DNA from 2 places in the Streptomyces sp. NPDC047081 genome. Region 1 is predicted to be linked to the other one. Evidence: predicted binding sites of a transcription regulator. Region 1 holds the regulator's gene; the other holds the start of a gene.
What was found. The regulator HrcA, encoded in region 1, represses chaperone genes, less so after heat shock. The targets are predictions, from matches to a motif close to TTNGCACTCNGNNNNNCNGAGTGCNAA.

Region 1 (15,286 bases):
CCCCGCCGACGGCGCACTGCCCCAGTCCGCGCTCACCGGGTCGGCCACCCGCCCCCTCGGCTTCTACCTCCACGTCCCGTACTGCGCGACCCGCTGCGGCTACTGCGACTTCAACACCTACACCGCGACCGAGCTGCGCGGCACGGGCGGCGTCCTCGCCTCCCGCGACAACTACGCGGACACCCTCATCGACGAGATCCGCCTGGCCCGCAAGGTCCTGGGCGACGACCCGCGCGAGGTGCGGACCGTGTTCGTCGGGGGCGGTACGCCGACGCTGCTGGCCGCCGGTGATCTCGTACGGATGCTGGGCGCGATCCGCGACGAGTTCGGACTGTCGGCCGACGCGGAGGTCACGACGGAGGCGAACCCGGAGTCGGTGGACCCGGCGTATCTGTCCGTGCTCCGCCAGGGCGGCTTCAACCGGATCTCCTTCGGCATGCAGAGCGCGAAACAGCATGTGCTGCGTGTGCTCGACCGCACCCACACCCCGGGCCGCCCGGAGGCCTGCGTTGCGGAGGCACGGGCGGCCGGCTTCGAGCACGTCAACCTCGACCTGATCTACGGCACGCCGGGGGAGTCGGACGACGACTGGCGGGCGTCGCTGGAGGCGGCGATCGGGGCGGGCCCGGACCATGTGTCGGCGTACGCCCTGATCGTCGAGGAGGGCACGCAGCTGGCCCGCCGGATCCGCCGGGGCGAGGTCCCGATGACGGACGACGACGTGCACGCGGACCGGTACCTGATCGCGGAGGACGTCCTGTCCGCGGCGGGCTTCGACTGGTACGAGGTCTCCAACTGGGCCACCTCGGAGGCGGCCCGCTGCCTCCACAACGAGCTGTACTGGCGCGGCGCCGACTGGTGGGGCGCGGGCCCCGGCGCCCACTCCCACGTCGGCGGGGTGCGCTGGTGGAACGTGAAGCATCCGGGGGCGTACGCGGCGGCGCTGGCGGCGGGGAAGTCGCCGGGGGCTGGCCGCGAGCTGCTGTCGGAGGAGGACCGCCGGGTGGAGCGGATCCTGCTGGAGCTGAGGCTGCGGGAGGGGGTGCCGCTGTCGCTCCTGCGGGAGGCGGGCCTGAAGGCCGCACGCCGGGCGCTCACGGACGGGCTGCTGCAGGAGGGCTCGTACGAGGAGGGCCGGGCGGTGCTGACGTTGCGGGGACGGTTGCTGGCGGATGCGGTGGTGCGGGACCTGGTGGACTGATCACTCCGGCGGGTGAATCGGTGCGGAACGCCGGTTCGGTCCCTAACCTGGTTCGTAGGCTGCCGCCGACAGTACGCGGCGAATGTGGAGGCCACGGAGATGACCGCTGTGGACGAACGTGGAGTCGCAGAGTTCTTTGAGGGCCTTGAGCCGCCCGACGGACTCAAGGTGGAGCTTCTGCGGGGGGAAATCGTGATGATGGCCAGCCCTGATCTGGTGCACAACGTCATCGTGATGCTGCTGAGCAGGCAGATTCCGATCGACCGCTGGTACGCCCTTCAGACGCAGGACGTCGACCTTCTTGAGGAAGCCAGCGAACCCGTTCCGGACCTGGTGGTCGTCGATCCCGACGTGCTGCCGGCTTCGGGACGACTGCTCCCGGTTGGGCTGATCACGGTGGTGGTCGAGGTTGTCTCCAAGACCAGCGTCCACCGTGACTACGACATCAAACGGTCCATCTACGCCGCTGGCAAGGTGCCTGCCTATCTCATCGTAGATCCGATCATGGCGCAGTGCGTGCTGCTGACAAGGCCTGTGGGGACGGGAGAGGACGCCGATTACCAACGGCAGCAGATCACCAAGTTCGGAGCCCCGCTGCCGTTGGAAGAGCTGGGGCTCGAATTGGACACCACCGGGTTCGGAACGTTTCCCAACGTCAGGCCCCACCGCTACCCGTGACGAAGTCGATCAGCTCCTCCACCCGGCCCAACAACTCCGGCTCAAGGTCCTTGTAAGACCCCACCCGCTTCAGGATCGCCTGCCACACCGCCCCCGTGTTGTCCGACGGCCAGCCCAGCGCCTTGCACACGCCCGTCTTCCAGTCCTGCCCGTGCGGGACGCGGGGCCACGCCTCGATGCCCAGGGACGACGGCTTCACCGCCTCCCAGATGTCGATGTACGGGTGGCCCACGACCAGCGCGTGTTCGCTGGTCACCGACTCCGCGATGCGCCACTCCTTCGTGCCTGGTACCAGGTGGTCCACCAGGACACCCAGCCGCGCGTCCGGCCCCGGGGCGAACTCCGCGACGATCGACGGGAGGTCGTCCACGCCCTCCAGGTACTCCACCACCACGCCCTCGATGCGCAGGTCGTCGCCCCACACCTTCTCGACCAGTTCCGCGTCGTGACGGCCCTCGACGTAGATGCGGCCGGCGCGGGCCACGCGCGCGCGTGCGCCCGGGACGGCGACCGAACCGGACGCGGTACGGGAGGGTCGTACAGGAGCGTTACCGGTGGGGCGTACGAGCGTCACCACCCGGCCCTCCAGCAGGAAGCCCCGCGGCTCCAGCGGGAACACGCGGTGCTTGCCGAAGCGGTCCTCCAGGGTCACCGTGCCCGCCTCGCAGCGGATCACCGCCCCGCAGAAACCGGTGCCGGGCTCCTCCACCACCAGACCGGGCTCCGCCGCGACCTCGGGGACGGGCTTCGGCTTCTTCCAGGGAGGGGTCAGGTCGGCGGAGTACTGGCGCATTCGGATGACGATAGGAGAAGCGGGCCCCCGCCTAGCGCGACACGCCGAAACGGGTCGCGAGGGTGTCTCGCTGGGCTCGTACGAACGCCGCGTTCACCACCGCTCCGTGACCGGGTACGTACAGCGCGTCCTCGCCGCCCAGGTCCAGCAGGCGGTCCAGGGCGGCCGGCCAGTGGGAGGGGACCGCGTCCGGGCCCGCCTGTGGTTCGCCGGACTCCTCGACCAGGTCGCCGCAGAAGACCACCTCCGGGGAGCCGGGGACGAGGACGGCGAGGTCGTGGGCCGTGTGGCCCGGGCCGACGTTCGCCAGCAGGACTTGGCGGCCACCGCCCAGGTCCAGGGTCCATTCGCCGGAGACGTGATGCGGGGGAGGGACGAGCGCGGCCGTCGCCTCGTCCGCCGCGTGCGCGTCCAGCCCCTGCGACACCGCGTCCGCCCGCAGCTCCTCGCGCGCGTGCCGGGTGCCGAGGACCGTCTCGATGCCCACCGCGCCGTACACCTCCGCGCCCTCGAACGCGGCCGTCCCGAGGACATGGTCGAAGTGGGGGTGGGTGAGCGCGAGATGGGTCACAGGGTGACCGGCGAGCGCCGACGCCTCCGTACGCAGCCGCGCGCCCTCCGCCAGGCTCGACCCCGAGTCGATCACCAGCGCCGTGCCGTCCCCGACGACCAGCCCCGTCGTACAGTCCCAGCCCGGCAGCCGGCACCGCCCGACCCCGCCCGCCACCCGCTCCCACCCGAACTCTTCCCAAGTCACCGTCATACGGCGACGCTAGCGGTACGACCCGTTCAACAGAGGTCGACCTTGCCCCGGGTGTACCCCACCGCCGTACACTGGCCGGTAACGGCTGGCACTCGGACGGACAGAGTGCCAGGCGAAGGGTTCAGGGGACGACAGCTGGAGGTGTGCGCGATGCTGAGTGAACGACGGCTTCAGGTGTTGCGCGCCATCGTCCAGGACTATGTGGGGACCGAGGAGCCGGTCGGGTCGAAGGCCCTGACCGAGCGGCACAACCTCGGGGTGTCCCCGGCGACCGTGCGCAACGACATGGCCGCCCTGGAGGACGAGGGGTTCATCGCCCAGCCGCACACCAGCGCCGGGCGCATCCCGACCGACAAGGGCTACCGGCTGTTCGTCGACAAGCTCGCCGGTGTCAAGCCGATGACCGCACCCGAGCGGCGGGCGATCCAGAACTTCCTCGAGGGCGCCGTCGACCTCGACGACGTGGTGGCGCGGACCGTGCGGCTGCTCGCGCAGCTGACCCGGCAGGTCGCCGTCGTGCAGTACCCCTCGCTCACCCGCTCGACCGTGCGGCACGTGGAACTGCTCTCGCTCGCCCCGGCGCGCCTGATGCTCGTGCTGATCACGGACACCGGGCGGGTCGAGCAGCGCATGGTCGACTGCCCGGCCCCCTTCGGCGAGACCTCGCTCGCCGATCTGCGGGCGCGGCTGAACAGCAGGGTCGCGGGACGCCGTTTCTCGGACGTGCCGCGGCTGGTGGAGGACCTCCCGGAGGGTTTCGACGTCGAGGACCGGGGCACGGTCTCGACGGTGCTCTCCACTCTCCTGGAGACCCTCGTCGAGGAGAACGAGGAGCGGCTGATGATCGGCGGCACCGCCAATCTGACCCGCTTCCCGCATGACTTTCCCCTCACCATCCGACCCGTCCTAGAAGCGTTGGAGGAGCAGGTGGTGCTCCTCAAACTCCTTGGCGAGGCCGGGGATTCGGGCATGACCGTACGTATTGGTCATGAGAACGCGTATGAGGGACTCAACTCCACTTCCGTGGTGTCGGTCGGCTACGGTTCGGGCGGCGAGGCAGTCGCCAAGCTAGGCGTGGTCGGACCGACCCGCATGGATTACCCGGGAACGATGGGAGCGGTACGCGCAGTGGCACGGTACGTCGGACAGATCCTGGCGGAGTCGTAAGTGGCCACGGACTATTACGCCGTTCTCGGCGTGCGCCGCGACGCGTCGCAGGATGAGATCAAGAAGGCGTTCCGTCGGCTCGCCCGCGAGCTGCACCCGGACGTCAACCCGGATCCGAAGACCCAGGAGCGGTTCAAGGAGATCAACGCCGCTTACGAGGTGCTCTCGGACCCGCAGAAGAAGCAGGTCTACGACCTCGGCGGCGACCCCCTCTCGCAGGCGGGCGGCGCAGGCGCGGGCGGCTTCGGCGCCGGTGGCTTCGGGAACTTCTCGGACATCATGGACGCCTTCTTCGGTACGGCGTCGCAGCGCGGGCCGCGTTCGCGCACGCGCCGGGGGCAGGACGCGATGATCCGCCTTGAGGTCGAGCTCGACGAGGCGGCCTTCGGCACGACCAAGGACATCCAGGTCGACACGGCGATCGTCTGCAACACCTGCAACGGTGAAGGGGCGGCGCCGGGGACCTCCGCGCAGACCTGTGACATGTGCCGCGGCCGCGGTGAGGTGTCGCAGGTGACGCGGTCCTTCCTGGGCCAGGTCATGACCTCGCGGCCGTGCCCGCAGTGCCAGGGCTTCGGCACGGTGGTTCCGACGCCGTGTCCCGAGTGCGCCGGCGACGGCCGTATCCGCTCGCGCCGCACGCTCACGGTGAAAATCCCGGCCGGTGTGGACAACGGCACGCGGATCCAGCTCGCCGGTGAGGGCGAGGTCGGGCCGGGCGGCGGTCCCGCGGGTGATCTGTACGTCGAGATCCACGAGCTGCCGCACTCCACGTTCCAGCGGCGCGGGGACGACCTGCACTGCACGGTGACGATCCCGATGACGGCGGCGGCCCTCGGCACGAAGGTCCCGCTGGAGACCCTGGACGGCCTGGAGGAGGTCGACATCCGGCCCGGCACCCAGTCCGGCCAGTCGATCCCGCTGCACGGCCGGGGCGTCACGCATCTGCGCGGCGGTGGCCGGGGCGACCTGGTGGTCCACGTCGAGGTCCAGACCCCGAACAAGCTGGACCCGGACCAGGAGAGACTCCTGCGCGAGCTCGCCAAGCTACGGGGCGAGGAGCGCCCGCAGGGGCAGTTCCAGCCGGGGCAGCAGGGGCTGTTCTCCAGGCTGAAGGACGCGTTCAACGGTCGCTGAGGTGGTGCTGGGGGCTGCCGCCCCCAGACCCCCGCTTCGGCCCTGAACGGGCCTCGTCCTCAAACGCCGGACGGGCTGAAACTGTCGGCCCCTGCCAAGGCGGCGGCCCGATTCGGACTTGTTCGGAGGACGTGACAACATGCGGTCATGTCCTCCGCGCTGACCGATCTCTTCCCGCATCCGATCGTGCAGGCCCCCATGGCGGGCGGCGTCTCCGTGCCGCATCTGGCGCAGGCCGTGTCCGAGGCCGGCGGGCTGGGGTTCCTGGCCGCCGGGTACAAGACGGCCGACGGTATGTACCAGGAGATCAAGCAGCTCCGGGGGCTGATGAGCCGCCCCTTCGGCGTGAACCTGTTCATGCCGCAGCCGGAGTACGCGGACCCGGGCGCGGTGGAGATCTACACACATCAGCTGGCCGGCGAGGCCGCCTGGTACGAGACCGAGCTCGGCGACCCGGACAGCGGCCGCGACGACGGTTACGACGCCAAGCTCGCCGTACTCCTCGACAACCCGGTGCCGATCGTTTCCTTCCACTTCGGTGTCCCCAGCAGCGAGGTCCTGGAATCCCTGCGCCGCGTCGGCACCTTCACCCTGGTCACCGCGACCACCCCGGAGGAGGCCCTCGCCGTGGAGCGGGCCGGTGCCGACGCGGTGATCGCACAGGGCGTGGAGGCCGGCGGCCACCAGGGCACCCACCGGGACGTCCCGGAGAACGACGGCTCCGGCATCGGACTGCTGTCGCTCGTCGCGCAGGTCCGCGAGACCGTGAACCTGCCGGTCGTCGCCGCCGGCGGCATCATGCGCGGCTCGCAGATCGCCGCCGTCCTCGCGGCCGGCGCGACCGCGGCCCAGCTCGGCACCGCGTTCGTCGCCACCCCCGAGTCCGGCGCCAACGCCGTCCACAAGCAGGCGCTGACCAACCCCCTGTTCACCCGTACGGAGTTGACCCGCGCCTTCTCCGGCCGCCCGGCCCGCGGCCTGGTCAACCGCTTCATGCGCGAGCACGGCCCGTACGCCCCCGCCGCCTACCCCGAGGTCCACCACATCACCGCGCCGCTGCGCAAGAAGGCCGCCGCGGCGGGCGACGCGCAGGGCATGGCGCTGTGGGCCGGGCAGGGGCACCGCCTGGCGCGTGAGCTGCCCGCCGGCCAGCTGGTCGAGGTGCTGGCCGCCGAACTCGACGCTGCCAAGACAGCGTTGTCGGGCAAGGGGGACCTGCGATGACCGCGCCGGTGTTCGTCGTCGACCAACTCGGGGGCGCGGGCGGCCAGTTCGTGCTCGACGGGCCCGAGGGGCGGCACGCGGTCTCCGTGAAGCGGCTCCAGCCCGGCGAGACGGTCGTGCTCACCGACGGCGCCGGGCGCTGGGCGGAGTGCGAGGTGCTGGCGGCCGAGGGTAAGGACCGGCTGGTGGTCCGTCCGGGGCCGGTGACGGAGGAACCGGAACCCGCGCCCCGCATCACTGTCGTCCAGGCGCTGCCCAAGGGCGACCGGGGCGAACTCGCCGTGGAGACCATGACCGAGGTCGGTGTCGACGGCATCGTGCCCTGGCAGGCGGCCCGTTGCATCACCCAGTGGAAGGGCGAGCGGGGGCTGAAGGCGCTCGGCAAGTGGCGGGCGACGGCCCGTGAGGCGGGCAAGCAGTCCCGCCGGGTGCGCTTTCCTGAGGTCGCGGACGCGGCAACGACCAAGCAGGTTGCCGCACTTCTCGCCAAAGCCGACTTCGCCGCCGTACTCCACTCGGACTTCGAGCACGCCAGTACGTCCCTGGCCACCGCCGAACTCCCCGCCCAGGGCGAGATCGTGCTGGTCGTGGGGCCCGAAGGGGGCGTCGCCAAGGACGAGTTGGCGCTCTTCGAGGAGGCGGGCGCGAAGGCGTACGTCATGGGGCCTACCGTGATGCGTACATCGACCGCCGGGACCGCGGCCGCGGCCCTGCTCCTGGGCCGTACCGGCCGCTGGTCCTGACGACAGGGGGACAACCGTGGAACTCGCCCAGGTCCGGCTCCTCGTGAGCGACTTCGCCGCCTGCTACCGCTTCTACGCCGAGACGCTCGGCCTCAAGCCGCAGTCGGGCTCGACCGAGGGCCCGTACGAGAAGTTCAGCCCGGCCACCGGCTCGGCGGGCATCGCCCTCCAGGACCGCGCGATGATGGCCGAGGTACTGGGGGAACTGGGCGACGCGGCCACCGGGCACCGGTCGCTGGTGGTGCTGCGGGTCGACGACCTGGACACGTACTGCGAGCAGATCACGGAGCGCGGCGCGATCCTGCTGCAGGGCCCCGCCCCCATGACGGACCGCATGCGCGTGGCCCATCTCAAGGATCCCGAGGGCAACTTGGTGGAGCTGCAGGAGTGGTTGCTGCTGCGGGGGTGAGGCGGCCTTTTCGGGGCGCTTTCGTGACCGTATGCGCTCTACCGTCGGCGCGGACTCGGTGGCAGGCTGCCCTTCATGGGGGCGTTGAGGCGGGTTTGGCGTCGACCGCGGGCGGCAAGGGCCGCGGCGGTGGCAGGGCTTGCGGTGGTCGTCGTGGGTGGGGTCGTCGCGTGTGATCCGACCGGGATCAGTTCCGCGTCCGTGGCGTACACGACCGATCAGACCGCGACCAAGGAGCTGGAGAACCAGCACGTCGACGTGCAGTGGCTCAGCTGCACCGCCAACTACGGGAACAACGACAAGGCTTATACGCCGGGGAAGTCGACGCCCTCGGCGAGTGAGACCACCGTCGCCAACGTGGACTGCCAGGGGCAGACCAAGGACGGGAAGGACATCACCGTCACCGGGAAGGTGACCCGGGCTGTCGACGGTGCGTGTGTGCGGGGGGATCTGACCGCCAAGGTCGGTGGGAAGACCTGGTTCCATGTCACCGGGCTGGGCAACTGCAACGCGACCCCCTCGCCGATCTCCAACCCCAGCAACGGCAACGGCCAGCAGCCCGGGCCCACCGTCACGGTGACCGTCACCAAGACGATCTGGTGCAAGGGCGACCCGACGTGCTGGCCCGTCGAGGGCAAGTGATCAAAACCGCCGACCTGCGACGCCACCGCTGCATAGGGTGATCGCGTGACGCAGCCCACAGCTCCGGCGTATCTCCGCTTCCCGCATGTGCACGGCGAGTTGGTGGCCTTCACGGCCGAGGACGACGTGTGGCTCGCCCCGCTCGACGGCGGCTGGGCCCGGCGGGTCAGCGCGGACCACGTGCCGGTGAACCAGCCCCGCATCTCGCCCGACGGCACCACCGTCGCCTGGAGCTCCACCCGCGACGGCGCCGCCGAGGTGCATGTGGCTCCGGTGGATGGCGGTCCGTCCCGGCGACTGACGTACTGGGGTGGCTGGGGGGCCCGGGTGCGCGGCTGGACCCCGGACGGGCAGGTCCTGGTCACCAGTGCGCACGGCAGGGCCAGTTCGCGCCGGACCTGGGCGTACGCCGTCCCCCTCGACGGCGGCCCCGCCACCACCCTCCCGTACGGCCCGGTCGGCGGTGTCGCCCACGGCCCGCACACGGTCCTCGCCACCGCGCCGATGCAGTCCGAGGCCGCCTGGTGGAAGCGGTACAAGGGCGGTACGGCGGGCAAGCTGTGGATCGACCGGGACGGGGACGGGGAGTTCGTACGGCTGCACGAGGAGCTGGACGGGAACATCGAGCACCCTGTGTGGGCGGGGGAGCGGATCGCCTTCCTCTCCGACCACGAAGGCACCGGCGCGCTGTACTCCTCCCTGGCCGATGGGTCGGATCTACGGCGGCACACTCCCCTCGACGGCTTCTACGCCCGCCAGGCCGCCGGCGACGGCACCCGTGTCGTGTACTCGGCCGCCGGTGAGCTGTGGCTGCTGGACGACCTCGACGGGGCCGAGCCGCGCCGCCTGGACGTCCGGCTCGGCGGGCCGCGCGCGGGACTCCAGCCCTTCCCCGTGAACGCCGCCCGGCGTCTGGAGTCGGCCGCGCCCGACCGCACCGCGCGCGGCAGCGCCATCGAAGTGCGCGGCGCCGTCCACTGGATCACCCACCGCTCCGGCCCGGCCCGCGCCCTCGCGGCCGAACCCGGCGTACGGGCCCGGCTGCCGCGCACCTTCCGGGTCGAGGGCGAGGAGTGGGTGGTGTGGGTGACGGACGCCGAGGGCGACGACGCCCTGGAGTTCGCCCCGGCCACCGGGCTCGCGCCGGGCTCCCGGCCGCGCCGGATCGCCGCCGGGCAGCTCGGCCGGGTCCTTGAGCTCCAGGTCGCCCCGGACGGCAGCCGTACCGCGGTCGCCTCGCACGACGGACGGCTGCTGCTCGTCGAGCGCGAGTCCGGCGAGGTCCGCGAGGTCGACCGCAGCGAGGACGGCGAGGTCTCCGGCCTCGCCTTCTCGCCCGACTCGGCGTGGCTCGCTTGGTCCCACCCCGGCCCGCGCCCCCTCTGCCAGCTCCGGCTCGCCAACACCACCGACCTCTCGGTCACCGAGGCCACCCCGCTCCGCTTCCAGGACTACGACCCCGCCTTCACCCTCGACGGAAAGCACCTCGCGTTCCTCTCCAGCCGCTCCTTCGACCCGGTCTACGACGAGCACGTCTTCGACCTCGCCTTCGTGACCGGCGACCGCCCGCACCTGATCACCCTCGCGGCGACCACCCCGTCGCCCTTCGGCCCGCAGCGGCACGGACGCCCCTTCGACGCCCCCGACAAGGACGAGACCCCCGACAGCGAGGGCACCCCCGCCACCCGTATCGACCTCGAAGGCCTCGCCGACCGGATCGTGCCCTTCCCGGTCGAGGCCGCCCGCTACACCGGCCTGCGCGCCGCCAAGGACGGCGTGCTGTGGCTGCGCCACCCGGTGCGCGGTGTCCTCGGCTCCTCCCGGGCCACCCCGGACGCCCCCGAGCCCAAGACCGAGCTGGAGCGGTACGACCTCGTCCAGCAGCGCGTCGAGTACCTCGCCTCGGACGCCGACGACTTCGAGGTCAGCGGCGACGGCAAGCGGGTTCTGCTGATGACCGACGGCCGGCTCAAGGTCGTGCCCAGCGACCGGCGCGCCTCGGGGGACGACGACAGCGACACCAACGTCACCGTCGACCTCACCCGGGTCCGCCAGACCGTCGAACCGGCCGCGGAATGGCGGCAGATGTACGAGGAGACGGGCCGCATCATGCGGGACCACTTCTGGCGCCCCGACATGGGCGGCGTCGACTGGGACGGTGTCCTGGAGCGCTACCGCCCCGTCCTCGACCGCATCGCCACCCACGGCGACCTCGTCGACCTGCTCTGGGAGATCCAGGGCGAGCTGGGCACCTCGCACGCGTACGTCGTCGCCCACGGCGGCCACGGCAACGGCGCCCGGCAGGGCCTGCTCGGCGCGGACATCTCCCGCCACGAGGACGGCAGTTGGCGGGTCGACCGCATCCTCCCCGCCGAGACCTCCGACCCCGACGCCCGCTCCCCGCTCGCCGCGCCCGGCGTGGCGATCCGCCCCGGCGACGCGATCGTCGCGGTCGCCGGCCACCCCGTCGACCCGGTCACCGGCCCCGGCCCCCTCCTCGTCGGTACGGCGGGCAAGCCGGTCGAGCTGACCATCTCGCCCTCCGGCGGCGGCGACGTCCGCCACGCCGTCGTCGTCCCGGTCGCCGACGAGACGCCCCTGCGCTACCACGCCTGGGTCGCCGACCGCCGCGCCTACGTCCACGAACGCTCCGGCGGCCGCCTCGGCTACCTCCACGTCCCCGACATGCAGGCCCCCGGCTGGGCCCAGATCCACCGCGACCTGCGCGTCGAGGTGACCCGCGAGGGCCTGGTCGTCGACGTCCGCGAGAACGCGGGCGGCCACACCTCCCAGCTGGTCGTGGAGAAGCTGGCGCGCAGGATCGTCGGCTGGGGCGTGCCGCGCGGCATGCGCCCGTACAGCTATCCCGAGGACGCCCCGCGCGGCCCGGTGGTCGCCGTCGCCAACGAGTGGTCCGGCTCCGACGGCGACATCGTCAACGCGGCGATCAAGGCCCTGGGCATCGGCCCGGTGGTGGGCACGCGCACCTGGGGCGGCGTGATCGGCATCGACAGCCGCTACCACCTGGTCGACGGCACACTCATCACCCAGCCCAAGTACGCGATCTGGCTTGAGGGTTACGGGTGGGGCGTGGAGAACCGGGGGGTGGAGCCGGACGTGGAGGTGGTCCAGCGCCCGCAGGACTACGCGGCGGATCGCGACACCCAGCTGGACGAGGCGATAAGGCTGGCGCTGGAGGCCCTGGAGAACAGTCCCGCGAAAACCCCGCCGGGCATGCCCACCTGACGACGATACGATGCCCCCACAGACGATCAACCACCTGGAGGAATCCACATGGCCGGGGAACCGCAGGACGACTGCCTGTTCTGCAAGATCGTCGAGGGGCACATCCCCGCGACCATCGTCCGTGAGACCGAGACCACCGTCGCCTTCCGGGACATCAACCCCCAGGCCCCCACGCACGTCCTGGTGATCCCCAGGGTCCACTACCCCAACGCCGTCACCCTCGCCACCGCCGAACCGACGATCGCCGCGGACGTCCTGCGCGAGGCCCAGTCCGTCGCCGACGAGGACAAGCTCGACAGCTACCGCATCGTCTTCAACACCGGCGCCGGCGCGGGCCAGACCGTCTTCCACGCGCACGCGCACATCCTCGGCGGCCGCGGCCTCCAGTGGCCCCCCGGATAGCCAACACGCCATGTCCGTACGCGAGTTGGTGATCCTCGGCACAGCCAGCCAGGTCCCCACCCGGCACCGCAACCACAACGGCTACTTCCTGCGCTGGGACGGCGAGGGCATCCTCTTCGACCCCGGCGAGGGCACCCAGCGCCAGATGCTCCGCGCCGGAGTCGCCGCGCACGACCTGAACAGGATCTGCGTCACCCACTTCCACGGCGACCACTCCCTCGGCCTCGCGGGCGTCATCCAGCGCATCAACCTCGACCGGGTCCCGCACGAGATCACCGCCCACTACCCGAGGTCCGGCCGGCGCTTCTTCGACCGCCTGCGCCACGCGACGGCGTACCGCGAGACGGTCGCCCTCGCCGAGGCCCCCGTCGACAAGGACGGCGACCTCGCGGTGACGCCCGCGTACACCCTCGACGCCCGCCGGCTCTCGCACCCCGTCGAGTCCTACGGCTACCGCCTCACCGAACCCGACGGCCGCCGCATGCTCCCCGACCGCCTCGCCGCACACGGCATCAAGGGCCCGGACGTGGGCCGCATCCAGCGCGAGGGCGTGCTGAACGGCGTCTCGCTCGACGACGTCAGCGAGATCCGCCGAGGCCAGCGCTTCGCCTTCGTCATGGACACCCGTCTGTGCGACGGCGTGCACGCCCTCGCGGACGGCTGCGACATGCTCGTCATCGAGTCGACCTTCCTCGACGAGGACACCGACCTCGCGGTGGAGCACGGCCACCTCACCGCCGGCCAGGCGGCGACGGTCGCGCGCGAGGCGGGCGTACGGCATCTCGTGCTCACGCACTTCAGCCAGCGCTACACGGACCCCGACGACTTCGAACGTCAGGCGAGGGCAGCAGGATTCGAGGGCGAGCTGACCGTGGCGCACGACCTGCTCCGGATCCCGGTTCCGAAACGCCTATAAAACACCCGTACGATACTGCGATGCCCCTCCCCAAAGCAGAACTGCACCTCCACATCGAAGGCACCCTGGAGCCCGAGCTCGCCTTCGAGCTCGCCGCCCGCAACGGCGTAGAACTGCCGTACGCCGACGAGGACGAACTCCGCAAGGCGTACGACTTCGAGGACCTCCAGTCCTTCCTGAACCTGTACTACGAGCTCATGGCCGTCCTGCGCACCGAGCGGGACTTCGAGGACCTCGCGAACGCCTACCTCGCCCGCGCCGCAGCGCAGGGCGTCCGGCACGCGGAGATCTTCTTCGACCCCCAGGCGCACATCGCGCGGGGCGTCGCGATGGCCACGGTGGTGGACGGCCTGTGGCGCGCTCTGGGGAGCAGCGAGACGAACCACGGCGTGTCGACCCGCCTGATCATGTGCTTCCTGCGCGACGAGTCCGCCGAGTCGGCCCTGGCGACCCTGGAGTCCGCGAAACCCCACCTCGACCGCATCACCGGCATCGGCCTCGACTCCGCGGAGGTGGGCCACCCGCCGGCGAAGTTCCGCGAGGTGTACGAGGCAGCGGCGGCGCTGGGCCTACGACGGGTGGCACACGCAGGGGAGGAGGGTCCGCCGGAGTACATCATGGAGGCCCTCGACGTCCTCGGCGTGGAGCGGGTGGACCACGGGCTGCGATGCATGGAGGACCCGGAGCTGGTAGAGCGGCTGGTGCGAGACCGCGTCCCGTTGACCTTGTGCCCGCTCTCCAACGTCCGCCTCCGCACGGTCGACATCCTCGCCGACCACCCACTGCCGACGATGCTCGACGCAGGCCTGATGTGCACGGTGAACTCCGACGACCCGGCGTACTTCGGGGGTTACGCGGGAGACAACTTCGAGGCCGTTCAGAAGAGCTTGGGTTTGTCGGAGGACCGCCTCCGGGAACTGGCCCGAAACTCCTTCCTGGCATCCTTCCTGGAGGACGACGAGGAACGGCGCTCCCGCTACTTGGCCGAGGTGGAGGCGTACGAGTTCTAGGCCGCCTTGGCAACGTCCGTCGCGCTGTCGCGCCCCGACAGGGGCGCGGGGAACTGCGCGACAAGCCCCCACCGACCGGCACGCAAGGCAACAACCGTCATGGGTACGGCGATCACCAACAACCCCACCGCCAAGACGACCCCCATCACGGCAAACCCCGCCCGGGCCGCCAGCACACTCCCGGCCAGCGGCCCCGCCGCAGTCCCCAGCGACGAAGCCGACCCCACCAGCACAGCCCAACGTCCCCGCGGATCCAAAGAAGCGGCCAGCCCGATGACGTACGAAAGCACCACCGGATAGATCAGGTTCCACGCGATCTCACCGACCGCGAAGCTCTTCAGCCCGGTAGCCGACGCGCTCAGCACAATGCAGCCCGCGATGACCACCGTCCCCGCCCCCACCGGCACCGCCCGCCCGAACCTCGGTCCCACCGCTCCCGCGACCGTCACGCCGAACAACCCCGCCCCGAGCGCCACCGCGAAGACCACGCCGACGGTCGCCTCCGCCAGGTGCGCCTGCTCCAGGCCGATACGCCCGCTGACACCCCACAGCGAGTTCTGCGCGAGGGACCAGCAGAGCATGGCCGCCGCGAGGACAAGACCGGAGCGGAGATGGGGGAGACGGCTGCCGTCGAGCGGCGTGTGTGCGACTGCCGTGCGGAGCGGCAGGCGCCCGGTGAGCGGCCAGACCGCGAGCGCCGTGAGGGCGATCGCGGCGAGCGGCTGCCCGTGCCCGGCGCCGAGGTGCGGAACCGTCAGATAGACCGCCCCGGCGAGCGCGGAGACCCCGAGCAGCCCGAGCGTGGTCGTGCGGTGAGGATCCGGCTGCGCGGCGATCCCGGTCGCGGCCACCGTCGTAGCCGTACCGGATCCGAACCCGCCGACGAGGGCTCCCGCCACCACGACCCAGACGTTGCCGGTCATCGCGGCCGTGCCGTAGCCGAGGACGGCGAGGG
Region 2 (15,286 bases), on a different contig from region 1:
CCGTCCGGGATGTGCGACGGGCCCGTGAGGACCTCCTCGATCGTGCCGACCGTGCCGAGGTCGACCTTCTTGCCGCGCGGCAGTTCCTCGTTGACGGCTTCCATGCCCCAGTGGTGGCCACGACCCGGCGCGTCCGTGGCGCGGGCGAGCGGGGAGCCCATCATCACGGCGTCCGCACCGCAGGCGATCGCCTTGGGGAGGTCGCCGGACCAGCCCACGCCACCGTCCGCGATCACGTGCACGTACCGGCCGCCGGACTCGTCCATGTAGTCACGCCGGGCCGCCGCCACGTCCGCGACCGCCGTGGCCATCGGGACCTGGATGCCCAGCACGTTCCTCGTCGTGTGCGCCGCGCCGCCGCCGAAGCCGACCAGGACGCCCGCCGCGCCGGTGCGCATCAGGTGCAGGGCCGCCGTGTACGTGGCGCAGCCGCCGACGATCACCGGGACGTCGAGCTCGTAGATGAACTGCTTCAGGTTCAGCGGCTCGTGCGAGCCGGAGACGTGCTCCGCCGAGACCGTCGTACCGCGAATGACGAAGATGTCCACGCCCGCGTCGACGACCGCCTTGGAGAACTGCGCCGTGCGCTGCGGGGAGAGCGCGGCCGCCGTGACCACGCCGGAGTCGCGCACCTCCTTGATGCGCGCGCCGATCAGCTCCTCCTTGATGGGGGCGGAGTAGATCTCCTGGAGACGGCGGGTCGCGGTCTCGGCGTCGAGGTCGGCGATCTCGTCGAGCAGCGGCTGCGGGTCCTCGTACCGCGTCCAGAGGCCTTCGAGGTTCAGGACGCCGAGGCCGCCGAGCTCGCCGATGCGGATCGCGGTGGCCGGGGAGACGACCGAGTCCATGGGGGCGGCCAGGAAGGGCAGCTCGAAGCGGTAGGCGTCGATCTGCCAGGCGATCGAGACCTCCTTCGGGTCCCGCGTACGGCGGCTGGGGACGACGGCGATGTCGTCGAAGGCGTACGCCCGGCGGCCGCGCTTGCCGCGCCCGATCTCGATCTCAGTCACGTCTGTGGCCTTTCCCTGATGCGTTCAGCGTCTTCCAGTATCGCCGACGGGTACGACAGAGGCGGCCCCGGATGCTTCCGGGACCGCCTCTACGCGCGCGTGCGACTACTTGCTGCTGTAGTTCGGCGCCTCGACCGTCATCTGGATGTCGTGCGGGTGCGATTCCTTCAGGCCCGCCGAGGTGATGCGGACGAAGCGGCCCTTGGACTCCATCTCGTCGATGGTGGCCGCGCCCACGTAGCCCATGGTCTGGCGCAGACCGCCGACGAGCTGGTGCAGGACGCTGGACAGCGGGCCGCGGTAGGGCACCTGGCCCTCGATGCCCTCGGGCACGAGCTTGTCGTCGGAGGCGACCTCGGCCTGGAAGTAGCGGTCCTTCGAGTACGACTTGCCCTGGCCGCGGGACTGCATGGCGCCGAGCGAGCCCATGCCGCGGTACGACTTGAACTGCTTGCCGTTGATGAACTGCAGCTCGCCGGGCGACTCCTCGCAGCCGGCCAGGAGGCTGCCCAGCATCACGGTGTCGGCGCCGGCGGCGAGCGCCTTGCCGATGTCGCCGGAGTACTGGAGGCCGCCGTCACCGATGAGCGGGATGCCGGCCGGGCGGGCGGCGAGGGAGGCCTCGTAGATCGCGGTGACCTGCGGGACGCCAATACCGGCGACGACACGGGTCGTACAGATGGAGCCGGGGCCCACGCCCACCTTGATGCCGTCGACACCGGCGTCGATGAGGGCCTGCGCGCCGTCGCGGGTCGCGACGTTGCCGCCGATGACGTCGACGGACACGCTGGACTTGATCTTCGACATCCAGCTGAGGGCGTTGCTGTTGTGGCCGTGCGAGGTGTCGACGACCAGGAAGTCGACGCCGGCCTCGGCGAGCGCCTGGGCGCGCTCCAGGGCCTCGGGGCTGGCGCCCACGGCGGCACCGACGAGCAGGCGGCCCTCGGCGTCCTTGGCGGCGTTCGGGTACTTCTCGGCCTTGACGAAGTCCTTGACCGTGATCAGGCCCTTGAGGACGCCGGAGTCGTCGACCAGGGGAAGCTTCTCGATCTTGTGGCGGCGCAGCAGCTCCATGGCCTCCACGCCGGAGATGCCGACCGTGCCGGTGACCAGCGGCATCGGCGTCATGACCTCGCGGACCTGGCGGCTGCGGTCGGACTCGAAGGCCATGTCGCGGTTGGTGACGATGCCGAGCAGCTTGCCGGCCGGGTCGGTGACCGGGACGCCGCTGATGCGGAACTTCGCGCACAGCGCGTCCGCCTCGGCGAGCGTGGCCTCGGGGTGCACGGTGATCGGGTCGGTGACCATGCCGGACTCGGACCGCTTGACCAGGTCGACCTGGTTGACCTGGTCCTCGACGGAGAGGTTGCGGTGCAGGACGCCGACGCCGCCGAGGCGGGCCATCGCGATCGCCATGCGGGACTCGGTCACCTTGTCCATCGCCGCGGAGAGCAGCGGGATGTTGACCCGGACGTTGCGGGAAATGCGGGACGAGGTGTCGACCGCGTTCGGGAGCACCTCGGACGCTCCCGGCAGCAGCAGCACGTCGTCGTAGGTCAGCCCGAGTGTCGCGAATTTTCCGGGCACTCCGTCGACGTTCGCAGTCATGACACCTTCCCCAAATGGCCTTGATCGGTGCGGATGTCCATGCTAACGGGAAGCGCAGCCATCAAATTCCACGGTTCCGCATGACCTCGGGCTTCGTATGTTCGTACGGAATCCCCGGGCGGCCTGTTCAAAGAAGGCAGGCCCGGCCGAAAAAGGCGCCCACCGCACAGGGGTTACTGCTCCGCCAGCGCCCTGAGCCGGCTCAGCGCCCGGTGCTGCGCCACCCGTACGGCCCCGGGTGACATTCCCAACATCTGACCCGTCTCCTCCGCCGTCAACCCCACGGCGATGCGCAGCAGCAGCAGCTCCCGCTGGTTCTCCGGCAGGTTGGCCAGCAGTTTCTTGGCCCATTCGGCGTCGCTGCTGAGCAGCGCGCGCTCCTCCGGGCCGAGCGAGTCGTCCGGCCGCTCCGGCATCTCGTCCGAGGGCACGGCGGTCGAGCCCGGGTGCCGCATCGCCGCCCGCTGAAGGTCGGCGACCTTGTGCGCGGCGATGGCGAAGACGAACGCCTCGAAGGGCCGGCCGGTGTCGCGGTAGCGCGGCAGGGCGAGGAGGACGGCGACGCAGACCTCCTGCGCGAGGTCCTCCACGAAGTGCCGGGCGTCGCCCGGCAGCCGGGACAGCCGGGTGCGGCAGTACCGCAGCGCCAGGGGGTGGACATGGGCGAGCAGGTCATGCGTGGCCTGCTCGTCCCCGTCGACGGCGCGATGGACGAGTGCACCGATCGCCCCTACGGCTTTGGCCGCCTCGTCGTCGCGCATCGGTCCATGGTGCCTTGCGGCGTTGCGGTCCGTGGCACCGCGTCCGATGTTGTGCACCGAAGCGTTATGAGCAGGTGCGCCGGAACTCATCCCTTGCGCCCTCCCCTTCCGCTCGACCGACTCGTCCCCGAGAGACTCCACACCTCAAGGATGCGGCATCGGCGCCGAAACAAGCACCGGGCGCCAAGACCCGCGCCCCAAAGGGGCGCGGGGAACTGCGCGACCAGCCACAACGCACCCGCAGCCGCCAGAGGACAAAGGGCGGCACCCCATTGGGCTAACGAACGAGGCCCCACCGGAAGCCAAGCGCCACCGCATGCGCCCGGTCCGACGCACCCAGCTTCTTGAACAACCGCCGAGCATGCGTCTTCACGGTGTCCTCGGACAGGAACAGCTCCCGCCCGATCTCCGCGTTGGACCGACCGTGGCTCATACCCTCGAGCACCTGGATCTCCCGCGCGGTGAGCGTCGGCGCCGCCCCCATCTCGGCAGACCGCAGCCGACGCGGAGCAAGCCGCCAAGTCGGGTCGGCAAGCGCCTGAGTGACGGTCGCCCGCAACTCCGCACGCGAGGCGTCCTTGTGGAGGTAGCCCCGCGCTCCGGCGGCCACCGCGAGCGCGACCCCGTCCAGGTCCTCCGCGACGGTGAGCATGATGATGCGCGCACCGGGGTCGGCGGACAGCAGCCGCCGCACGGTCTCGACGCCGCCCAGTCCGGGCATGCGTACGTCCATCAGAATCAGGTCCGAACGGTCCGCGCCCCAGCGGCGGAGGACTTCCTCGCCGTTGGCCGCGGTCGTCACGCGCTCGACGCCGGGCACGGTCGCGACCGCGCGGCGGAGCGCCTCTCGGGCAAGCGGGGAGTCGTCGCAGACGAGGACGGATGTCATGGCCGCCCTCCGCAGCTGATGCACGTCACCTTGAGCCTCCAGGCTGGTACGAAATCGTCACCTGTGCGGTCGACCGTCTCGGACACCAGCCCGAGCACTTGTTGCTTCAACCGCCTCCGCACTCTCAACGATGGTCACTCGAAAGAGTTACGGGGCTTTGTGCCATCTTCGGCACTCTACGTGAGGGTGCGGACACGGTGCAGGCACGCGCGGCGGACCCACAATGTTTCATCACAACCAGTGCCCCATTTAGCCCCATTTCTTCCCATCTGCTGGTGTCTGAGGCTAGATTCGCAATGAGTCATATTTTCATCTCCTTAGATCGTAGATGTACGGTCGTGGGCACCGTATCCGCTCAGAACGGCTACAAGGGGTCACGTAATGGCAGATTTCTCCCGCCTTCCCGGACCGAACGCGGACCTTTGGGACTGGCAGCTTCTGGCTGCCTGTCGCGGGGTGGACAGCTCGCTCTTCTTTCATCCGGAGGGCGAGCGTGGCGCGGCCCGGAGCGCTCGCGAGAACTCGGCCAAGGAGGTCTGCATGAGGTGCCCGGTGCGCGCGCAGTGCGCGGCGCACGCGCTGGCGGTCAGAGAACCGTACGGCGTGTGGGGCGGCCTGACCGAGGACGAGCGCGAAGAGCTCATGGGTCGGGCGCGGAACCGGCTGGTGTCGGCGGGGGCCACCAGCGGGGAGAGCGCTTCGAACAACTGAAGGAACGTTTCTGCGTTCCAGCGACTCCGAGCTCCCAGAACCCCGAGCTCCCACCGAGAAGGGCACGCGCGCGTGCCCTTCTTCATTGCCCTTCATTGCCCTTCATTGCCGGGCGGCGGCGCGGCCGAGCTGTTCCAGCGTGGCCGCGACCGCCGGTACCCGGGCCAGGTCGGGCAGGGTGAGCGCCACGATCTCCCGCCGCACCGCCGGGCGGAGCGTCAGCACGCGCGCGTGGCGCGGCCGTACGGACTCGATGGCGAGCTGCGGGAGTACGGCGACGCCGAGACCGGCGCCGACGAGGCCGACCACGGCCGGGTAGTCGTCGGTGGCGAAGTCGATGCGCGGGGTGAAGCCGGCCGCCTCGCACACCTCCACCAACTGACCGCGGCAGCGCGGGCATCCGGCGATCCAGGACTCGCGCGCGAGCTCGCCGATGGCGACGGCCCCGGCGTCCGCGAGCCGGTGCCGCTCGGGCACGAGCCCGACCAGCCGGTCGGTCAGCAGCGGCCGTACCACCAGGTCCTCCCACTCCCCCTCCTCGCCGCCCGCGCCCGCCGCACCCTCGTACCGGAAGGCGAGCGCCACGTCGCACTCCCCCGCGCGGAGCATCTCGACGGACGCGGGTGGTTCGGCCTCTTCGAGGGAGACGCGGGTGCCGGGGTGGGCGGCGCGCAGGGCGGCGAGGGCGGTCGGTACGAGGGTGGAGCTGCCGCTGGGGAAGGAGACCAGCCGCACCCGCCCGGCGCGCAGCCCGGCGATCGCGGCGATCTCCTCCTCGGCGGCGGTGAGACCGGCGAGGATGCCGCCCGCGTGCCGGACGAGGGCCTCGCCGGCCTGCGTGAGCCGCATCTCGCGCCCGTTGCGGACGAGCAGCGGGGTGCCCACGGACGCCTCCAGGGCCTTCATCTGCTGGCTGACGGCGGGCTGGGTGCAGCCCAGTTCGCGACCGGCGGCGGAGAAGGAGCCGGTGGTGGCGACGGCGCGCAGGACGCGGAGATGACGGGCTTCGAGCACGTGTCGAGAATAAGCGAGGCTTTGATACGACGCCGAATACCGCGTCGACACTTTGGGCGACGATCGCCTACCGTGCGGCCATGAGGCTTCTGTCAGTGAACCTGGGCCGGGCGACGGCCGCGCCCTACACGGACCACCCCGAGGGCCTGACCGGCATCGACAAGCAGCCGGTCGCGGGCCCGGTGCGGGTGGCGGCGCCCGGGCCCAAGGGGCTCGCGGGGAGCGGGCTGGCCGGCGACTCGGTCTGCGACCGGCGCCACCACGGCGGTGACGACCAGGCGGTGTACGCGGTGGCGCGCGAGGACCTGGACGAGTGGGAGCGCGAGTTGGGCCGCGCACTGCCGAACGGCTCGTTCGGCGAGAACCTCACCACGGAGGGCCTCGACATCACCGGCGCGCTGATCGGCGAGCGCTGGCGGATCGGGGCGGAGGTGGTCCTGGAGGTCACGTCCGGCCGGATTCCCTGCCGTACCTTCCAGGGCCATCTGGGCGAAAAGGGCTGGGTGAAGCGGTTCACGCGCCGCGGGGCCTCGGGGGCGTACCTGCGGGTGATCGTGCCCGGCGAGATCCGGGCCGGCGACCCGGTGGAGACCGTGCACCGGCCGGACCACGAGGTGACGGTGGGGCTCGCGTTCCGGGCGTCGACGACCGAACGGGAGCTGCTGCCAAGGGTGTTGGCGGCCGGCGCGGCACTGCACCCGGAGGAGCTGGAGGCGGCGCGCAGGTACGTGGCGAAGTACGGCGCCTGACATCCCGCCAGACCGGGTCTCCCCAGTTGCTTCACCACCGTCGGGCCGTGTGCAGAGATCGGATTCCCACAATCCGGGTAACTACCCTTGGGCCATGACAACGGCTCTGATTACGGGATCGACCGCGGGCATCGGCGCCGCGTTCGCACGGCGGCTGGCTGCCGACGGGCACAACCTGGTGCTCGTCGCCCGCGACACGAAGCGACTGCGCGACCAGGCGACCGAACTGCACGACCGGCACGGCATCGAGGCGGAGGTCCTCACGGCCGACCTCGCGACGGACACCGGCATCGAGACGGTGGCCGCCCGTCTGTCCGACCGCAAGAACCCGGTCGACCTGCTGATCAACAACGCGGGCTTCGGCAACAAGGGCCGCTATCTCGACGTCTCCATGGCCGACGAGCTGAAGATGCTCAAGGTCCACTGCGAGGCGGTACTGCGGCTGACGTCGGCGGCGACGGAGGCGATGCGGGAGCGGGGCCGGGGCGGGGTCGTGAACGTGGCGTCCGTCGCCGCCTTCGTGCCACGCGGCACGTACGGCGCGTCGAAGGCCTGGGTCGTCCAGTTCACGCAGGGCGCGGCGAAGGACCTGGCGGGCACCGGCGTACGCCTGATGGCCCTCTGCCCCGGCTTCGTCCGCACGGAATTCCACCAGCGCGCCGGAATGGGCACGGACAACATCCCGGGCTGGATGTGGCTCGACGCGGACAAATTGGTGGCGGCGGCGCTGAGCGATCTGGCGCGGGGGAAGTCGCTGTCGATTCCGGATCCGCGGTACAAGGCGTTGATGGGGATCGTGAAGGTGGCGCCCAGGGGGTTGTTGGGTGGGATTACGTCTCGGACCGGGCGGAAGTACGGGCCTCAGTAAGCGGGATGGGGACCGCGTGGCGCGCCCCCGCGGCCCCTCGGTGGGAAAATGGTGGCGTACAGCCGGACCCAGCCGGACCCAGGCGGACCGGAGGTGGCGCCATGACCTTCGTTCAGATCATCGACTGCAGGACCAGTCGGTTCGACGACATGAATCGGCTGATGGACACGTGGGTCGAGCAGACCAAGGGGAAGCGGACCGCGACGCACAACGTGATCGGGAAGGACCGGTCCGACGCGTCGCACTTCATCGAGATCGTGGAGTTTCCGTCGTACGAGGAGGCCATGCGGAACTCCAATCTTCCCGAGACGGACAAGATATTCCGGGAGATGGTCGCGCTCTGTGACGAGATGCCGACCTTCACGGATCTGGACGTCGTGCGGGACGAGCAGCTGTACGCGCAGAACGCGCGGCGGTTCTTCGAGACCATCGCCGTCTCCGGCGAGCTGCCGGCGCTGGACGACCTGGTCGCCGAGAACTACCACGACCACGATCCCTCGAACGAGCAGGACACCATCGGGATGGATGCCCTGCGGCGCGAGATCGGGATGTGGCGCAGTGGATTCGAGTTCGAGTTCGACATCCAGGATCAGATCGCCCAGGAGGACCGGGTGTGTACCCGGTGGACCTGGAACGCGACTCAGACCGGTGAGTTCATGGGGATTCCCGCCAGTGGGAAGAAGGTGTCCATGACCGGCGTCACCACTCACCGCTTCGGCGAGCACGGGAAGATCGTCGAGGCCTGGTGGGAGTACGACCGACTGGGGCTGATGGCCCAGTTGGGCGCCCTTGAGGGGCTTGAGCAGTAGGACGGCAGCCAAAAAGAGCGAAGGCCCGGCGCCCCCTGTCTGCAGGGTGCCGGGCCTTCCTACTGCGTCAGTGACTTACGTCAGTGCGCGTGGCCGTGGGAGTGGCCGGCCGCCGCCGGCTCCTCCTCTTCCTTCTTCTCGACGACCAGGGTCTCGGTCGTCAGGAGGAGGGACGCGATGGACGCGGCGTTCTCCAGGGCGGAGCGGGTGACCTTCACCGGGTCGATGACGCCGGCCTTGACCAGGTCGCCGTACTCGCCGGTGGCGGCGTTGAAGCCCTGGCCCTTGTCGAGCTCGGCGACCTTGGAGGTGATGACGTAACCCTCCAGGCCGGCGTTCTCGGCGATCCAGCGCAGCGGCTCGACGACCGCGCGGCGGACGACCGCGACACCGGTGGCCTCGTCGCCGGTCTTGCCGAGGCCGCCCTCCAGCACCTTCGCGGCGTGGACGAGCGCGGAGCCACCACCGGAGACGATGCCCTCCTCGACCGCGGCGCGGGTCGCGGAGATGGCGTCCTCCAGACGGTGCTTCTTCTCCTTCAGCTCCACCTCGGTGGCGGCGCCGACCTTGATCACGCACACGCCGCCGGCCAGCTTCGCGAGGCGCTCCTGGAGCTTCTCGCGGTCCCAGTCGGAGTCCGTGTTCTCGATCTCGGCCTTGATCTGGGCGACGCGGCCCACGACGTCGGCGGAGTCGCCGGCGCCGTCGACGATCGTGGTGTCGTCCTTGGTGATCGTCACGCGGCGGGCGGAGCCCAGCACGTCCAGGCCGACCTGGTCGAGCTTGAGGCCGACCTCCTCGGAGATGACCGTGGCGCCGGTGAGGACCGCCATGTCCTGCAGCATCGCCTTGCGGCGGTCGCCGAAGCCGGGGGCCTTGACCGCGACCGCGTTGAAGGTGCCGCGGATCTTGTTCACGACGAGGGTCGAGAGGGCCTCGCCCTCGACGTCCTCGGCGATGATCAGCAGCGGCTTGGAGGCACCGGCCTGGATGACCTTCTCAAGGAGCGGCAGCAGGTCGGCGATCGAGGCGATCTTGCCCTGGTTGATCAGGATGTACGGGTCGTCGAGGACGGCCTCCATACGCTCCTGGTCGGTGACGAAGTACGGGGACAGGTAGCCCTTGTCGAAGGCCATGCCCTCGGTGAAGTCCAGCTCCAGACCGAAGGTGTTGGACTCCTCGACGGTGATGACACCGTCCTTGCCGACCTTGTCCATCGCCTCGGCGATGAGCTCGCCGACCTGCTGGTCCTGGGCGGACAGCGCGGCCACGGCGGCGATGTCGGACTTCTCGTCGATCGGGCGGGCGGTCGCGAGGAGGTCCTCGGAGACCGCGGCCACGGCCGCGTCGATGCCCTTCTTCAGCAGCGCCGGGGAGGCACCCGCGGCGACGTTCTTCAGGCCCTCGCGCACGAGCGCCTGGGCGAGCACGGTGGCGGTGGTGGTGCCGTCACCCGCGATGTCGTTGGTCTTGGTCGCCACCTCCTTCACCAGCTGGGCGCCGAGGTTCTCGTACGGGTCCTCGACCTCGACCTCACGGGCGATGGTGACGCCGTCGTTGGTGATGGTGGGCGCGCCGAACTTCTTGTCGATGACGACGTTGCGGCCCTTGGGGCCGATCGTCACCTTGACCGTGTCGGCCAGCTTGTTGACGCCGCGCTCGAGGGCGCGACGGGCGTCCTCGTCGAACTTCAGGATCTTCGCCATGGGAGCGGTTCAGCCCTCTCGGAAAACGTGGGTGAAACGAACTGCGCCCCGGAGGCCCGGCTTCATAAGGACGCGGGAACCCGGGGCGCAGCTCACAAGCAGAAAGTGCTTGAGGTGAATTACTTCTCGATGATCGCGAGCACGTCGCGAGCCGAGAGGACGAGGTACTCCTCGCCGTTGTACTTCACCTCGGTGCCGCCGTACTTGCTGTACAGCACGATGTCGCCGGTCTTGACGTCGAGCGGCAGGCGCTCGCCGTTCTCGAAGCGGCCCGGGCCCACGGCCAGGACGACGCCCTCCTGGGGCTTCTCCTTGGCGGTGTCCGGAATGACCAGGCCAGAGGCCGTGGTCTGCTCGGCGTCCAGCGGCTGGACCACGATGCGGTCCTCGAGCGGCTTGATGGCAACCTTGGAGCTGGCGGTCGTCACGATCCGACCTCCCCCTTCGGAGATCTCACGGGGTTAACTGTCTGAGGTGGCGACCAGGTGGATCCGTCGTCGCGGGTGCCGGACCTGCCCGTCGCGTAGTTGGCACTCTCCAGGGGGGAGTGCCAGACCCGAGACTATGACTGCGATTAGCACTCGGTCAAGCGGAGTGCCAATCGCGTCCCTGTGAGAAGTCGGAGCGCGTCCCTGTGAGAGGTCAGAGATAGTCCTCCAGTCGCCCCACCCGCAGCCCCCGCCCCCGCACCTCCCGCAGCAGCCGCGCCGTCCGCTGCTCCAGCGTCGTCCCCGTCCCCCCGTCCGGGTCCACGGCCACGATGTCCCCGGGCCGCAGCCGGTCCTCGCCGTGCGTGTACGCCAGCTGCCCGCTCCCCGTGACCCACGCCCGCCACAGCACCAGCGCCGAGACCCCGCAGTCGGCCGCCGCCCGCAGGGTCGTGGTGTCGTACGTGCCGTAGGGCGGGCGGAAGAGGTCCGGGCGGATGCCGAAGCGGGAGCGCAGCTTGTCGCGCTGGCCGCAGATCTCGGCGCGCTGGCCGGCGTAGGGCAGGCCGGGCAGGGCGGAGTGGTCGAGGGTGTGGTTCTGGAGGGTGGCGCCGACGGACTGGAGGCGGGCGAAGTGGCCGTACCCCGGTCCTACGACGTCGTCGGTGAGGAACACGCTGACGGGGAGCCGCCGTTCGCGGACCAGGGCGACGAAGCGGGGGTCGCGTTCGGCGCCGTCGTCGTAGGTGAGGAAGACGACCCTGTCGCGGGTGCGGACGCGGGAGACGACCGGCGGGAGCTGCGGGGCGGAGGGTCCGTGGGCCCGTACCCTTTGGGCCGCCTTCTTGCCCAGCCGTTCGATGGGGTCGACGGACTGGGCGCAGCCGGTGAGGAGGACCGCGAGGGCCAGCGCACCGGCCGCGAGCGCCGGCCGCCTCACAGGTAGTCCTCCAGGCGGGCCACCGCGTACCCGTCGGCGGTGACCCGGTTCAGGAAGCGGCGCATGTCGTCGACCATCGTGCCCTTCCACTCGTCGCGCCCGCGGAAGTGGGTGAGCACGATGTCGCCGGGGTGCAGGTCCCGGTCCCACTCGCGGTACTCCCAGTGGTCGACGAAGACCTCCTCGTCCCAGATCGGCGCGTACTTGATGCCGCACGACTTGGCGGCGCGCAGGGTGTCGCGGTTGTAGTTCCCGAAGGGCGGCCTGAAGACGGTGGGGGCCTTCCCGAACTCCTTCTTCATCACCTTCTGCATGCCGCAGATCTCGTGCCTCTGCTCCTCGTACGACAGTCCGGGCAGGAAGGGGTGCGTGAGGGTGTGGTTGTTCAGCGTCACGCCCTCGGACTGCATCTTGCGGAAGTACGGGTAGTCGTCCTTGACCAGGAAGTTGCTGAGGAAGGCGGTGTACGGGATCTTCAGCTCGCTCATCATCCGCAGGAACGCCCGGTCCTTCTCGGCGCCGTCGTCGATGGTGAGGAAGACGATCCGCTCCTTGGTGGGGACCGTGGTGAAGACCGGCGGGAGGCCGAGTTCCTCCTGGTCGTCGACCTCGAAGCCCTTGCGGGCGGTGATGTGCGGCTTCTCGACCGGGGCGGGCGGAGCCGTCAGCGGCACCTGCTTCAGCCCCCAGCGCTTCGCGGCCGCCGCCCGCGCGGTCATGGCGGCGCGCAGCCTGGTGGCGTACGAGTCGAGGGCACGCGCCTCGGGGGCCTTCAGCCGCGGCTGACCGGGGGCAGGAGGCACCGCCTTGGGCTCGGCGCTCTGTGCGCAGCCGGACGCGATGGCGGCGACGGCGAGCACGGCGATGACGCCGCGGATCCCGACCCGACGCGACGACCGATTTTTGTCATTTTGTACGACTACTCGCATGGTGCCGGATCTTTGCAGGCGCCCGCCCCGACCCCGGGCCGACACCGCGACCGGAGGCACACCATCCACCGACTGGCCCACAATGAGCCGGTGAACGACCTCGCCCCCCTCCTCACCCCCGAAGGCCGCGCCCTCCTCGACGAGGTACGCGGCACGGCCCCCGCCGACGAACTCGCCGTCGCCACCAGGCTGCGCCGCGAGCACCCCGCGGAGCTGGTGTCGGCGGCGCTCGGGCAGGCGCGGCTGCGGCAGCGGGCGGCGGCGAAGTTCGGCGCGGAGGATGCCGGGCGGATGTTCTTCACGCCGAACGGGGTGGAGCAGTCGACGCGCGCGAGTGTCGCCTCGTACCGCGCGGAACGTCTGAAGGGGCTGGGGGTCACCTCCGTCGCCGACCTGTGCTGCGGGATCGGGGGCGACGCCATCGCGCTGGCGCGGGCCGGGATCAGGGTCCTCGCCGTGGACCGGGATCCGCTGACGGCCGCCGCGGCGCGGGCGAACGCGGACGCGCTGGGGCTCGCCGATCTCGTCGAGGTGCGCGAGGCGGACGTCATGGAGGTGGACACGGCGGGCTACGACGCCGTGTTCGTTGACCCGGCCCGGCGGGGCGGGCGGGGCCGCATCTTCGACCCCGAGGCCTACTCGCCGCCGCTCTCCTGGGCGGTCGAGGCGGCCCGCGGGGCCCCGCACGCCGCGCTCAAGGTCGCCCCCGGCATCCCGCACGAGGCCGTGCCGGACGACGCCGAGGCCGAGTGGATCTCTGACGGCGGGGACGTGAAGGAGGCGGTGCTGTGGTTCGGGACGGAGCCGGGGGCGGTACGGGCAACGCTGCTGCCGGGCCCGCGCACCCTCCTCGGCAGGGGCCTGCCCGACCCCCAAGTCCGGCCCGTGGGGCGGTACTTGTACGAGCCCGACGGCGCCGTCATCCGCGCCCACCTCGTCGCCGAGGTCGCCGAAGACCTCGACGGCGGCCTGATCGACGGGACCATCGCCTATGTGACGGCCGACGAGCTGCGCCCAACCCCGTACGCCACCGCCTACGAGATCACCGACCAACTCCCCTTCAACCTGAAGAGGTTGAAGGCGCTGCTGCGGGAGCGGGAGGTCGGGATCCTGACCGTGAAGAAGCGGGGGTCGGCGGTGGAGCCGGAGGAGCTGCGGAAGAAGGTCAAGCCGAGCGGGCCGAACTCGGCGACCGTGTTCCTGACGCGGGTCGCCGGGGCGCCGACGATGCTGATCGGCGCCCCGGCGTAGCCGCTAGCCGCTACTGGTGCTGGACCGTCTTCAGCGGGCCCAGGTGCGGATCGGCCGTCGCCCGGCCGGACTTGGTGGTGGCGGCGGACTCGGTGCCCGCCGTGCGCTGGGCGAACGTGCTCGTGGACGACTCGACGCCGTTGTAGAACGGCTCGTACACGAACTGGCTTCCGCTCGCGCTCATCGACGCGCCTGCCGTGTTCAGCGCGCCCGCGGTGACCGAGGCCGTCGGACCGAAGGCGACGGCGGCCTGGGTGCCCGCGGACTCGCGCAGCAGGTAGCTCTTGACCTCGCTGGACAGGGCGGGCCGGGAGGTCCAGACGAGCGGGCCGTAGATGTTCATCGCCGCGCCCGCTGAGATGCCGTCGCGCCAGGCGCCGGTGTAGGCGAGGGCGATCTGGCCCGGGGTGGTCCACCAGAACTTGGCGAGGGCCACCGAGAGGCCTTCGCTGGTGGTCGCCGTGACCGGGTAGTAGTAGTACGTCGACGGCCAGTGGGAGAAGTTGGTGTGCGTCAGCGCGTACTTCGCGTCCGAGCCGACCGGGATGACCATGGTCTTGGCCGGGTTGAGGGTGTTGAGGTACGACTTCACCGACGCGGTCAGCTTCTTGCCGGCGGTGAGGACGAGGCCGCCCGTGCTGCCGGTGCCCTCCGCGCCCGCCGCCGAGGCCGCCGGGAGCGCCGCCTTGTAGTCGGTGCCGCTGGCCAGGAACACGTACTCCGGGGCGGTCGTGACGGCCTTGGCCACCTTGACCGAGGTGTCGTAACGGTCCGTGCCGGACAGCCGCTTGGGGACGTAGCCGAGCGCCTTCAGCTGCGTGGAGACGTTGGTCGTGAGGGTGGAGGTGCCGCCGAGCATCCAGACGGTCGCGCCCTTCTTCAAGGTGCGCTTCAGCTCGTTCTTCACCGCCGTCGACAGGGCCGTCTTCGGCGTCATCAGCACCGGGCCCTGCTTCTTGCCGGCCAGCGCGGGCGCGGTCAGCGAGTACACCGCGTCGTCCCGGTTGACCAGCACGGCCGCCTTGGCGTTCAGCAGGCCCGGCTCGCTCTGGCCGACCGTGTTCCAGCTGAAGCGGGAGGAGGCGATGTCGGTGGCATAGCTGTCGGCGCCCCAGACCCGGGCGGTGGTGTTCTTCCGCAGCGGCTGCCAACTGGGGTTGCTGCCCTGCCAGTCGGTGGGTACGGCGGTGAACTCGCCGGTGGCCAGGTCGACGTACTCGGTGGAGTGGACGTAACCGCCGCCGCCCGTCGCGGTCTCGACGTCGGCGAGGATCCGGGTGCCGGTGGGCGACCAGGACGGGTTGGCGTACGTACGCGCGTCGGTGGTGATCTGCTTGACGTCCGTGCCGTCGGCGTTCGCCGTGAAGATCTTGCCGCCGCGGACGAAGGCCAGCCTGCTGTCGTCCGGCGAGTAGGCGGGCTGCGCGGCGTCGGTGAGCACGCGCTTGACGGTCTGCGTGGACGGCTCGTAGACGTAGACGCCCGGGGTGGCGCTGCAGCCGCCGCTGCGACGCTCGAAGGCGACGAGGCCGGCGCCGCTCACGCTCGGGTCGCTGTCGCAGGCGCTCGACGGGCCCAGGGTGCTCGACAGCAGCGGCTCGGGGGCCCAGGAG

Region 2: the regulator HrcA is predicted to act here: its motif matches at 10,700-10,726, upstream of groES (co-chaperone GroES).

Annotation. Positions count from the first base shown of each region.
Region 1 is NZ_JBEYUY010000009.1:253,271-268,556, forward strand. Features, by position in the region: gene hemW (radical SAM family heme chaperone HemW) at 1-1,201, shown strand, start outside; gene ABZ848_RS19715 (Uma2 family endonuclease) at 1,301-1,879, shown strand; gene ABZ848_RS19720 (DUF3097 domain-containing protein) at 1,857-2,672, opposite strand; gene ABZ848_RS19725 (MBL fold metallo-hydrolase) at 2,704-3,435, opposite strand; gene hrcA (heat-inducible transcriptional repressor HrcA) at 3,586-4,602, shown strand; gene dnaJ (molecular chaperone DnaJ) at 4,603-5,739, shown strand; gene ABZ848_RS19740 (nitronate monooxygenase) at 5,887-6,963, shown strand; gene ABZ848_RS19745 (16S rRNA (uracil(1498)-N(3))-methyltransferase) at 6,960-7,706, shown strand; gene ABZ848_RS19750 (VOC family protein) at 7,723-8,115, shown strand; gene ABZ848_RS19755 (hypothetical protein) at 8,191-8,757, shown strand; gene ABZ848_RS19760 (S41 family peptidase) at 8,803-12,003, shown strand; gene ABZ848_RS19765 (histidine triad nucleotide-binding protein) at 12,052-12,405, shown strand; gene ABZ848_RS19770 (ribonuclease Z) at 12,416-13,321, shown strand; gene ABZ848_RS19775 (adenosine deaminase) at 13,342-14,331, shown strand; gene ABZ848_RS19780 (MFS transporter) at 14,328-15,286, opposite strand, start outside.
Region 2 is NZ_JBEYUY010000006.1:50,913-66,198, forward strand. Features, by position in the region: gene ABZ848_RS13075 (GuaB3 family IMP dehydrogenase-related protein) at 1-1,010, opposite strand, end outside; gene guaB (IMP dehydrogenase) at 1,116-2,618, opposite strand; gene ABZ848_RS13085 (sigma-70 family RNA polymerase sigma factor) at 2,792-3,379, opposite strand; gene ABZ848_RS13090 (response regulator transcription factor) at 3,657-4,268, opposite strand; gene ABZ848_RS13095 (WhiB family transcriptional regulator) at 4,650-4,979, shown strand; gene ABZ848_RS13100 (LysR family transcriptional regulator) at 5,082-5,993, opposite strand; gene ABZ848_RS13105 (MOSC domain-containing protein) at 6,074-6,742, shown strand; gene ABZ848_RS13110 (SDR family oxidoreductase) at 6,837-7,610, shown strand; gene ABZ848_RS13115 (ester cyclase) at 7,712-8,419, shown strand; gene groL (chaperonin GroEL) at 8,500-10,125, opposite strand; gene groES (co-chaperone GroES) at 10,245-10,553, opposite strand; gene ABZ848_RS13130 (polysaccharide deacetylase family protein) at 10,768-11,493, opposite strand; gene ABZ848_RS13135 (polysaccharide deacetylase family protein) at 11,490-12,422, opposite strand; gene ABZ848_RS13140 (methyltransferase domain-containing protein) at 12,513-13,673, shown strand; gene ABZ848_RS13145 (cell wall-binding repeat-containing protein) at 13,684-15,286, opposite strand, start outside.